One region of the Gordonia sp. CPCC 205515 genome, then DNA from elsewhere that is predicted to be linked to it. Evidence: riboswitches for the same ligand, from Rfam matches in the RefSeq annotation. Region 1 holds a riboswitch; the other holds the start of a gene.

Region 1 (5,939 bases):
CACGGCAACGCTCAGCAGGTCGAGGTCCTCGCCGGCGAGAGCCGACGACGCCGATGACAACGCCCGCGACGCGAGCACCTTGGTGCCGGCCGGTGGTGGCGAGGCCAGATCGGGGCGCGCGACGAGCAGATCGGTGAGTTCGTCGTCGGTGCGCGACGCCAGGTCATCGGCCAGGCTGCCGTCCTGGGAATCCGAACTCATTCGGCCGATTCTACTGAGCGGCCGCGTTGCGGCTGTTTCACGGGGACGCCGATAGGGCCGCATGGCACAATATGCCCGTGGCTGAGAAGAACGTTGCTAAGAAGAAGCAGTACGTCGACAATGGCTGGCCGAAGGACGGCGACGGCGACAGCGCCCATGCCGTGTCGGAGTTCGCTGCTGGTCTGTCCGGGGCGCTGTCCCCGTTCGGTGACGTCGAGTTCCCGTTGCCCCTCGATGAGGTGCCTTTCGTCCAGTCGAAGACCGTCGTCAACCGCTGACCTGGAGTGTCTGCCAACGACGCCGATCCCGCTGGACTGAGTCACATCGATTCGTCCGGTGCGGCTCGGATGGTCGACGTCGGCGGCAAGGCGAGCACGCAGCGCCGAGCCGTCGCCGGCGGCACCTTCCGCACGACATCCGAGGTCATCGGTCTGCTCAGCGAGGGAGCGCTTCCCAAGGGGGATGTGCTCGCGACCGCCCGTATCGCCGGGATCATGGCCGCCAAACGCACCGACGACCTGATCCCGCTGTGCCATCAGCTCGCGCTGTCGTCGGTGGAGGTCGACTACGCGATCGGCGATGCGTCCATCGAGGTCACCGCGACGGTCGCCACCAGCGGGCAGACCGGCGTCGAGATGGAAGCGCTCACCGCGGTCGCGGTGACCGGGCTGACGCTGCACGACATGGTCAAGGCCGTCGACCGCCGGGCATCGATGACCGACATCCGGCTGCTGTCCAAGACCGGCGGCAAATCCGGTCCGTGGCATCGGGACTGAGCGACACCGTGACCGAACAGCGCGCCCGCGTCGCCCGCATCGTCATCGCCTCCACCCGTGCGAGCCGCGGCGAGTATCCCGACCGGGCCGGCCCGCTGATCAGCGACTGGCTCACCGAGCGCGGCTACGTCGTCGACGAACTCATCGTCGTCTCCGACGGCCCACCGGTCGGCGCGGCGATCCGCGCCGGCATCTACGCCGAGGCCGACCTCGTCATCACCAGCGGCGGCACCGGGCTCACGCCCACCGACCGCACCCCGGAACAAACCCGTCCCCTCCTCGACGTCGAGATCCCCGGACTCGCCGACGCGATCCGCGCCGCCGGACTGCCCGCGGTGCCGACCGCCATCCTCTCCCGCGGCCTCGCCGGCGTCGCCGACGGCACGCTCGTGGTGAATCTGCCCGGCTCCACCGGTGGTGTGCGCGACGGACTCGGCGTCCTCGACGGCGTACTCGAGCATGCCCTCGATCAGATCCGCGGCGGTGACCACTGATGCCCGATACCGGTCCCGCCCGCGTCGTGCGTGCCGACCTGTCGGAGCACCCGATCCGACTCGACGACCATGAGAAGGCGGTCAGCGACGCCGCGGGCGGTACTGCAGGCGCGGTGGTCGGATTTGTCGGGGCCGTGCGCAATCATGATCACGGACACGACGTCACCCGGCTGGTCTACTCGTCGCACCCGAGCGCGCCGGCAGTGCTGGCCGACGTGGTGGGGGAGATCGCCGCGCAGGCGACCGGAGTGCGGGCGGTTGCGGTATCCCATCGCGTGGGAGACCTGACGGTCGGCGATGCCGCCTTCGTCGTCGCTGTGGCCGCCGATCACCGCCGCGCGGCCTTCGAGACGTGCGCGCTGCTCGTCGACGAGGTCAAGGCGCGGATACCGGTCTGGAAGCACCAGGTGTTCGCCGACGGCACCGACGAGTGGGTCGGATCGGCCTGAAGTCAGACCCGCCGGCGTAGGGCATATCAGTAGGGTCATCTCCATGAACCCGGTGCCCGACGACGACGCGGACCGGAACGAGACGAGTACCGAACGTCTCGACCGGAATTGGGCGAGCCTGCTGCAAGAGCTGCGTGTCGTGCAGACCGGGGTGCAGATCCTGACCGGCTTGATGTTGACGATCCCGTTCCAACAGCGGTTCACCGAGCTGTCCACTGCGCAGCAGGATCTCTACCTGGTGAGTCTGGTGTTCGCGGTGCTGGCGGTGGTCACGCTGATCTCGCCGGTGGCCTTGCATCGACTGCTGTTTCGACGGCACGCGGTCGCCGAACTCGTCGACCGGTCACACTGGCTGACCCTGATCGGGCTGGTGTGCCTGGGCCTGGCGATGACCGGGGTGCTGGTGCTGATCTTCGACGTCGTGGCCGGGACCGGCGCGGCGGTGGCGGCCGGGATCGTCGCGCTCATCGTCTTCGCGATCATGTGGATCATCCTGCCGCTGCGGGAGCGGCAGAAGAGTGGAAAAGGGCCCCGCACGGAGTGATCATCGTGCGGGGCCCTTCGTTCAGAGGGTTGCTCAGTTCGGCAGCAGGTGCTTGTTCTGGTTGAACAGCTTGATCTGATCCGGGCTGAGCTGAACGCCGCTCTTGTTGACCGACTCCCAGAGCTGCTTGACCTCGGGGCTGATCGTGCCCTTCTTCTGGGCGTTCGACACCGCGGCGTCGAGCTGCTTGGTCACGTCCTTGGTGGTCGCGGCGTCGCCGGACTTCTCCAGCTTCGGCAGCTGCGGCACCTGCAGCAGGTTCTTCGGGGCCTCGGCCGGCGCGGTGCGCTGGGTTGCACCCGACAGTCCGGTGCCGCACACCGGCCAGGCGCCCTTGCCCTGGCTGCCCAGCACGCGCTCGGCGACGACGATCTGCTGCTCACGGGTGGCCTGGTTGGCGCTCGGAGCGAACTCGGTGCCGCCGTGTCCGGCCCAGGTGCTCGGGCTGAACTGCAGGCCACCCTGGTAACCGTTACCGGTGTTGATGGCCCAGTTGCCACCCGACTCGCACTGGGCGACCTGGTTCCACTCGGAGTCGGTGGCGGCGTTGGCCGAACCGGTACCGATGAGGGCCGCTCCGCCGCCGAGGACGGCGCCGGTCAGTGCGACCTTGGCGAAGGTCTTGGTGGTCGAGGTGGTCGACGGTTTGCGATGGCGTCCGGACATGAGTGGTGTTTCCTCTCTCCACGCGCCTACGAAGTCAGCTGTCGGGTTCGGGCGAGAGGTTGCCCGGTCTCGGCGCGACGTGTGCCGCGGTCGAGACTTGACCCCAAGGACGCCGGGTAGGCGTCCGAACTCTCCACAGGGAGAGGTGGGTCCCCCGTCCTCGCTCCTAGAAGTTCTTCTCTGGTCGTGCACATCGGCGGAGCGAGGCTCGGCGCGGCCGACATGACGGTGTCTGTCTGTTATGTGGTCGTGACCACCAATGGCGGTCGTCCTAGACAGTACGACGTTCAGCAGTGCGAACGATAGTTGTTCGCACAACGAGTTTCGCGCTCAGATCGGGACTTTCGACCCACTTGTGACGTCCTGCCTGCTCACGCGGCGATAGTCGACTTGTGGCCGTCCTGTTATTCATTCGTTATGTGAGGAACGTCACATCGTCATTGTGGCCTCAGCCACCTGCGAATGGGGGGAGTACGTCGAGGGTGTCGCAGTCGCCGAGCACCACGGTCCGGTCGCAGAGGGCGACAGCGTCGCGCAAGTACGAACAGCGGTCCAGCACCCGAGCCAGCTCGGGGTTGCCGGCGGCGAGCATGCTCTCGAGGTCGGCGAGCGAGGCGTCCGGACCGATCTCGATCGTCGTCGATTCGGTGCCGGCCGCCGCGCGCGCAGCGGCGAAGTAGCGCACGGTCAGTTGCATCGGCCGGGTCACCCGCCGATGGCCGACATCGGCCGCGTCGGCTGATGGAAATTCGGTCCGTTGACGCCGTGGCCAGGCTCCTTCATCCATGCGTTGGTGCGCCAGAGGTCGACGATCGCGGCGTCGAGGCTGCGCTCTGGGAGGTCGCTGCGCAGCAGGGTCCGCAGATCGGTCTCCGACTGCGCGAACAAGCAGTTGCGCAGGGCGCCGTCGGCGGTCAGCCGGGCGCGGTCGCAGTCGCCGCAGAACGGTCGGGTGACCGACGCGATCACGCCGACGCGTGCCGGGCGGTCCGGGCTTCCGTGACCGTCGACAAGCCAGGTGGCGGCGGGCGCGCTGCCCCGCGGCCGCGGATCGGGCAGCAGCGTGAACTCGGTGCGCAGCACGGCGAGGATCTCGTCGGCCGTGACCATCGCCTCCCGGTTCCAGCGGTGGTCGGCGTCGAGCGGCATCTGCTCGATCACCCGCAGTTCGTAACCGTGCTCGAGGCAGAAGCGCAGCAGGTCGGGCAGGCGGGGGAGGTCGTCGCGCGCAGGGAGGACTGCGTTGACCTTGATCCTCGACAGCCCGGCGCGGCGGGCGGCGGCGAGTCCGGCGATGACGTCGTCGAGCCGGTCGCGGCGGGTGATCTCGGCGAACCTCGCCGGGTTGACGGTGTCGAGGGAGACGTTGATGCGGTCGAGTCCGGCCGCGACGAGACCGTCGATCCGGCGGGTCAATCCCAGGCCGTTGGTGGTCATCGCGATCTCGGGCCTGCTCGGCAGGGCGGCCACAGCAGCGATGAGCTCCTCGAGGTCCCGACGCAGCAGCGGCTCACCCCCGGTGAATCGGATGGTCTCGACGCCGAGTTCGTCGACGGCGACTCGCAGGACGCGGACCAACTCGGCGGTGGTCAGTGCCTGCTCGGTCGGCAGCCAGTCGAGTCCCTCTTCCGGCATGCAGTAGGTGCAGCGCAGGTTGCAGCGGTCGGTCACCGAGACCCGCAGATCGCGCACGACACGGCCGAACCGGTCGACCAACGGGCCGCTGCGCGGCGTATCGATCGGCACCGCGCCGATGGCCGGCGGGGTGGTGGGCAGACCGAGTGAGACGAGGGTCATGGCATCGCCCTGCGCGCTTCCAGTGAACGAAAAGTGCTGGCGTGGAAAACAAGTGGTTCGACGCCGGGATCGCAGCGCAGTGCTTCGATGCGCAGCAGGACCAGGGTGTGGTCGCCGGCCGGGATCTCTTTGTAGAGCGAGCACGACAGATTGGCCGCCGCAGCCGGGATGAACAGCGCGCCGTCGTCGGTGGCGAACGGGGTGATCCCGACGAACCGGTCCTCGCTGGGGCCGGCGAGCTGGCGGCAGAGGTCGGATTGGTCGTGGGCGAACACGCTCAGCCCGATGGCCGCCGCCCCGCGCAGCCGCGGCCAGGTGGTGGACGTGTTCTGCACACAGACCGAGACGAGCGGCGGATCGAGGGAGACGGTGGTGAACGCGCTGGCCGCCATGCCGACCGACTCCAGGACGCCGTCGGGGTGCGGAATGCGGCAGCAGACCGCGACGACACCGGACGGGAAGCAGCTGTAGGCCCGCTTCAGGGCCGACTCGTCGGCTGCCGGGGACAGCAACGTTGGGGTCTCCGAATTGACGCTCACCGTGTCCGCCGTCCCGAGCGCAGAGCGAACACCACGCCGAGCGCGAAACCCAGGGGAGCGCACATGGTCAGTAGGTAGACGAACGTCGGCGCGGTACCACCGTCGGTGACCAACGGGGTCACGAACAGCGCCACGATCGCGGCCACGCCGATCAGGAACACGACCACCGCCACCTGCAGCAGGTACGACGACTGTCTCTTCATGCTCTCCACGGTAGAACACGACACCGTCAAAGGTGGTCGGCCTCACGCACTACCCGAGCGTGAGGTAATCCACGTGACCGCGAGATCCGGCGTTGGCTAGACTGTGCACACAGGCGCCTTTTGCTCTGAGGTCTGTTTTTGGAGCGAGGCGCTTTTGTCATGAACATCCGAGTTACAGGTGAAGGTGAGCACAGTGCCAACCGGCAAGGTGAAGTGGTACGACGCGGAAAAAGGCTTTGGATTCCTCGCGCAGGACAGCGGTGAGGACGT
Region 2 (5,939 bases), on a different contig from region 1:
AGCGTTGTCCGGTGCCGTACCACGGTGTAGGGCACCGCGGCGTCGAACTCCGCACAGCCACGCCAGCGCGGCGCATACACGACGACGTCCTCGGGCGGGAGCAGGTCGATCAGGTTCTGCAGATACGACTGGATACCGCCGGGTCGCGGCGGAAAGTCGTTGGTGAGCAACAGTGTTCGACGCATCACTGCACCTGCTTGGTGAGCCAGGCACGCCAGTCGGCGACGAATTGCGCCCGGGTGCGACCGGTGACCTCGGTGATGGCGGCGTCCTGACGCTTCGTGTCGCCACCGGCGGCGACGCCCGTGTAGAGCTTCTTGAGCCCGTCCTCCCCATACCGCTCCGCCACATAGGCGGCCACCGACCACGCCGACTGGTAGGCCAGGCGCGCCTGCTCCGAATCGACGGCGAACTCACCGTCGGCGGGCAGCGCGGTCGGGAGGTTCTGCGCGCGGATCTCTGCGGCGAGATCCGGTGCGGCGTCATCGAATCGGGTGTAGGTGCCGGTTCGGCCGACGTATTCGGCGACGCCCTCGGTGATCCACAGGGGTGCCGAGGAGGAGGTCACCGATCGGGCCGCGACGTGGGTCAGTTCATGGCGCAGCACCACGCCGAGCGCCGGTTCGGGCAGATCGCCCGCGCTCGGGGTGAGCACGATCCGCTGGCCGATCGCGGTGTGGTGCTCGGTATCGACCCGGGAGAACACCGTCGCGGCCGCCGCACCGGTGATGTCGGTGGCGGAACTGGCTGCCAGACCGCGGAATTCGGCCGGCCGGTCGGTGGCCACCACAACTGCGCGCCGCGGCCAGTCGTCGCCCCAGAAGGCGGAGACCGACGCCACCGCCCCCGGCAGCAGGTTGCGCAGATGGGCCACCGTGGTGGCGGTGCCCGGGTACGAGGTGATCACCGACTCCCCGCCCGCGGTGCGGACGTCGTCGGCGGCCAGTCCGGGGAAGTCCCACACCGTGATCGGTGCCGGAGTGCCGCCGATCGCCGCCGCGTCACCGACGACCGTCCAGTCGTCGCCGTAGCGCGCCATCACGAATTGGGTGGCCAGCACGATTTCCGGCTCGTCGACGCCGGGCAGCGCGGAACCGCCGAGGGCATAGTGCAATTCCACCGGCGCCACCCAGGAATCGGAGCTGCCCTGCGCGTCGAGGCGGCGCTGGAGTTGCGGCGGCACGAGTGTCTCGGCTTCCTCGGTGGGCGCCAGCTGGTAGCGGAACTCCTTGAGCTGCAATCGGTGACCGCGCACCGGTGACGGCTCGGCGGCGGCCGAGGCCGACGGGGCGCCAGAGGTGGACGGGGCGCCGGAAGTGGACGGTGCGGGAGATGGTGGCGGGGGCGCCGGATCGGCAATCACCCCCGCGCGCGACAGGTTGGTGGCCCCGGTCTGCACACGCTGGCGGAATGCGGGGGTCGCGGCGTCGTCGACGAGTTGGTCGAGACGCGCGGTGTCGCCGCTCACCATCGCCTTGCCGAAGGCGTCGAGCGCAGTCTGGACCCCCGCGGTGCGCTGTTCCTCGTAGACATTGGGCGCGGTCGTCGCGCTCGCCACGGTCGTCGAACTCACCGACGGCGCAGGTGACGCATCGTCCTGCGCGCAGCCGACCGCGACGGTGGCGACCAGCAACAGTGAGCTCACCGCGGTGAGTCGGACACGCACCAGTCAGTACCGGCGTGCCGAGTTGAAGGGTCCCGCCTCGTCGATCGGGACGACCTTGACCGGTACCCCGAAGGTGGAGGCGTGGATGACGTAACCGTCGCCGACGTACATACCGACATGATGGGCGTCCGGGTAGTAGATGATCAGGTCGCCGGGCCGTAGATCGTTGCGCGCCACCGACGTTCCGGCGCCGTTCTGCGCCTCGCTGGAACGCGGCAGGGTACGGCCTGCCTGCTTGTAGGCCCACACCATGAGGCCGGAGCAGTCGAACGAACTCGGGCCGGTGGCGCCCCAGACGTACGGGTCGCCGATGCGCGTCAGCGCGGCCTGCACCGCAACCAGCTCGGGTGCGGTGCCGCGCGGCACGATTCGCGGGTCGAAGTCGAAGCGGGGGCCGGCGAGTGCGGCCAGCTGCTTGCCGGTCATGGAGCCGTAGATCGCCCGGATGCGGATCGCCTGCAGTTGCAGGTTGGCCTGCTTGGCCTGGAGTTCGCCCCGGGTCTTCTCCGCGGCGGCGACGGCGGTGGTGGCCTCGTCGGCGGTCTGATCGGCGGCGGCCTTGGCCGCCGTCGTCTTCGCGCGAGCGGCCTTGAGACCCTTCAGATCCGCGGCGGCCTGACGTGAGACGACCTCGAGGCCCGACATCTGATCGAGCAGTGACTGCGGGGAGTCGCTGGTGAGCACGGCGTAGAGCCGATTGACCCGGGCGCCCTTGTAGCTGGCGCGAACCACCGAGTCGACCCGGTTCTGGTAGGCGTCGAGGCGTTTCTGGGTGGCGGTCAGCGTGGCCGCGGCCGCGGTCGACGACGCACGGGCCCTGGCGACGATGCCCCGCTGCTTGTTGTACTCGATCTGCGCGTTGTGCATCGCCTCGGCCGACTTCTCGGCGTCGGTGCTCAGTTTCCGGTACTGGACGAGCAATTGGTCGGCGCTGCGGACCGGGGCGGCAGTGGCGACGGGAGCCGCCGGCCCGAGCTGTCCGGCCACGACGACGCCGGCCAACCCGGCGGCGGCGAACATCGCCGGGACCGACCGCCCAGACCACCTACGTCCGGACCGCCAACCATCGGTCCACCATCCGGATACCACGGACTTCACTACTCCTCCACCGCTTTCCCCCACGCCCGGCATCGGCCGAAAGACTGTTCGGGCGGATCACGCCGTTCGCGTGATCCGCCCCAACACAACGCTCACCCTATCGGGTTACTCAGTAACGCCGGACGGCGGTGACGTTCCAGTTCTTGACGGAGTCCTTCTGGACCGGGACACCGTAGGTGGAGGCGTGCACGAAGCGACCGCCGCCGATGTACATGCCTGCGTGGCTGCCGCCGTTGAAGATCAGTACGTCGCCGGGCTTGGCGTCGGCGAGCGAGACACCGCGGCCCCCGCCGAGCTGTCCGTAGCTGTCGCGCGGGATGGTCTTGCCGGCCTGCTTGTACGAGTAGTAGACGAGACCCGAGCAGTCGAAGGCGTTCGGTCCGGCCGAGCCGTACGAGTACGGGGCGCCGATCTTGCTCTCCGCGATGCTGACGGCCTTCTGGGCAACGGTGCGCTTGCCGAAGAGACCGGCGCCGCCCTTGGGCTTGAACTGGTCCGGGATCTGGTTGTTGTTCAGGCCCGGCACGGTGAAGGAACCCAGGTTCGGGATCTCGACGGTGGCGCCCGGCGAGGTCTTGGCGGCCGGTGACGACTTCACGGCCGGGCCCTTGGGCTGCTGGAACTGCTGGGGGATCTGCTTGGTATCGACCCCAGGCAGTTCGAAAGTTCCGATATTCGGCACATGCACCGGCGCAGCAAGCGCCGGTCCGGCGACAGCGGCCAGCGAACCGACGGTGATCGAGCCGGCGACCACTGCACGCTTGGCCACCTTGCTGCCGCGGTTGGGCTGTTCCAAACGATGTTTGGCCACGAAGCTAGTTCTCCTTGTTCTCCCGCTACCGCCTACCGAGTTAGCTGTCGGGTTCGGGCCGGAAGAATGGCCCTACGTTTCTGCTCCGCTACCGTGAAGACACGGCTGTGGGCAGGCACGATTCACCCCCATCGGATTGCTCCGAAAAAGATGGTTCCCCGGTTCGCCCGTGAGGGCGATTGAGCGGTGACCTATCCAGACCACTCCGGTCGGAGCGGGACGCTCTGCAAAGGTCTCGGAAAGGTTACGAAACCGGATGCGGGTCTGTCCACCGGTCCCGGAATAGGGACGAACGACCCACTTTTCAGCCGGCTCGCAGAATTCGCAGAGATTTCCCCGCAGCGCCGCCCTGACGTGTGGTTTTCCCATTTCTTGCAGATAGTGCAGCGGAATTGGAGATCATTGCAGCAGAAGCGAATACATCGATCGCAGCGTCGATTTCGGCATCCGGTCCAGCGGGTGCGGCAGGGGTCTTTCCATACTCTGAAGAACGGCCATCGTCGCAGTTAGGGGCACCAAACAAGGTCTGCATCATGCACCCGTCACAGGCGAGCGGACGGGCCGGGCAGGACTGGCAGTCGATATACATTTGTGATCTCCATCTCATTTGCCTGCGGTCGGGTATGTCGCCGCGGTCCGACCTGGTGAATCGGACCTGCGTCTCACATGCCCCGGACACTAGAACCACCCACCGACAATTCCGTTTGTCACAGCTTTCCCGGGTGTCACACCAGTCACTGTCGGACCGTCGAACTAGTGTTCGCACCGTGGCCAGCAGCACCCTCAGCCCGCCCGGTGGGCAACTCACCTTCGCCGACCTCGACGACGGCGGCGACGACTATTCGGACCGCTCCCTGTTCGACACCACCCTCGTCGTCGTCGACCTCGAAACCACCGGCGGCAGCCCCACCGAGGACCGGATCACCGAGATCGGTGCGGTGAAGATCCGCGGCGGCGAGGTGATCGGCGAGTTCGCCACCCTCGTCGACCCGGGCTGTCGCATTCCCCCGCAGATCGTCACACTGACCGGCATCACCGAGGCGATGGTGTACGACGCTCCGCGGATCGGTGCGGTGCTGCCGGCATTCGTCGAGTTCGCGCGCGGCGCCATCCTCGTCGCGCACAACGCCCGCTTCGATATGGGGTTCCTGCGCCAGAACGCTGCTCGTCTGGATATCGACTGGCCATTCACCGTGAGCCTGTGCACCGTCACCATGGCCAGGCGCATCCTCACCCGCGACGAAGCGCCGTCGGTGAAGCTCTCGGTCCTGGCCGACCTCTTCCATGTGTCCGTGCGACCCACCCACCGTGCGCTCGACGACGCCCGCGCCACCGTCGAGGTGTTCCACTGTCTGCTCGAGCGGGTCGGCAATCAGGGTGTCGGCACCTTCCGTGAGCTCACCGCCTATCTCCCCCGGTCGTCTCCCCGCCTGCGGGCCAAACGGAGCATGGCCGAACACCTCCCGACCCGGCCCGGGGTGTATCTCTTCCGCGGCCCGTCCGACGAGGTGCTCTATGTGGGCACCGCGAGTGATCTGCGTCGCCGGGTGATGTCGTACTTCACCGGCAACGATCCGCGGCCGCGCATGGCCGAGATGGTCATGCTCGCCGTCCGCGTCGACCACGTCGAGTGCGCCCACGCCCTCGAGGCAGGCGTCCGCGAGCTGCGACTGCTGGCCGCGCACGCCCCGGCCTACAACCGCCGGTCCACCCAGCCCCATCGCGGGTGGTGGATCGTGCTGACGCCAGAACGATTCGGACGACTGAAGATCAGTCGCACGCCCGGCGAGGTGTCACTCGGACCGATCGGCAACCGGACGACGGCCGCCACCATCGCCGACCTCATCGGTCAGGCCGCCGGGTTGCGCAGTTGCACAACACGATTGGGACGCGCGACGCACCACTGGTGCCGGTCGGAGGACGTGGGCGGCCCGCGGATCGGCGGTTGCCACGCCGCGTCCGACCGGCCGCTGACGCTGCCCGACTACCTGCCGCGGGTCACCGCGGTCCGCGATCTCTTCGCCGGCGACTCCGATACGGTGATCGACACCCTGACCGCCCGACTGCACCACCTATCCGACGCGCAGATGTTCGAAAGTGCTGCGCGCCAACGGGATCGGATCTCATCGACCATCGACACGCTGGCTCGCTGCCAGCGGCTGGCCGCGTTGTGCACGATCGCCGAGCTCGTCGTCGCCCACCCGGACGGTGCGGGCGGTTGGGAGTTCGCGGTGATCCGGCACGGACGGCTGGCGAGTGCGGGTGTCGCCCGGCGGGGTGTCGCCCCGATGCCCGTCGTCGACCTGCTCGTCGCCTCCGGGGAGACCGTGCTGCCTGGAGAGGGGCCGTTGCGCGGTGCCCCCG

The links. A riboswitch is a leader RNA that binds a small molecule or an ion and turns the genes downstream of it on or off. The one in region 1 is predicted to bind cyclic di-AMP.
Region 2: another riboswitch for cyclic di-AMP. It lies ahead of AAFP30_RS03480 (C40 family peptidase); the one in region 1 lies ahead of AAFP30_RS19255 (transglycosylase family protein).

What each region holds. Positions count from the first base shown of each region.
Region 1 is NZ_JBCLVJ010000011.1:363,662-369,600, reverse strand. It holds gene AAFP30_RS19285 (helicase-associated domain-containing protein) at 1-201, opposite strand, end outside; gene AAFP30_RS19280 (hypothetical protein) at 273-479, shown strand; gene moaC (cyclic pyranopterin monophosphate synthase MoaC) at 486-977, shown strand; gene AAFP30_RS19270 (MogA/MoaB family molybdenum cofactor biosynthesis protein) at 986-1,471, shown strand; gene AAFP30_RS19265 (molybdenum cofactor biosynthesis protein MoaE) at 1,471-1,920, shown strand; gene AAFP30_RS19260 (DUF6328 family protein) at 1,964-2,464, shown strand; gene AAFP30_RS19255 (transglycosylase family protein) at 2,498-3,130, opposite strand; cyclic di-AMP (ydaO/yuaA leader) riboswitch at 3,138-3,339, opposite strand; gene AAFP30_RS19250 (MoaD/ThiS family protein) at 3,579-3,827, opposite strand; gene moaA (GTP 3',8-cyclase MoaA) at 3,836-4,927, opposite strand; gene AAFP30_RS19240 (flavin reductase family protein) at 4,924-5,466, opposite strand; gene AAFP30_RS19235 (hypothetical protein) at 5,463-5,669, opposite strand; gene AAFP30_RS19230 (cold-shock protein) at 5,863-5,939, shown strand, end outside.
Region 2 is NZ_JBCLVJ010000002.1:670,108-676,046, reverse strand. It holds gene AAFP30_RS03495 (glycosyltransferase family 4 protein) at 1-185, opposite strand, end outside; gene AAFP30_RS03490 (peptidase MA family metallohydrolase) at 185-1,645, opposite strand; gene AAFP30_RS03485 (C40 family peptidase) at 1,670-2,686, opposite strand; gene AAFP30_RS03480 (C40 family peptidase) at 2,874-3,575, opposite strand; cyclic di-AMP (ydaO/yuaA leader) riboswitch at 3,590-3,771, opposite strand; gene AAFP30_RS03475 (DEDD exonuclease domain-containing protein) at 4,343-5,939, shown strand, end outside.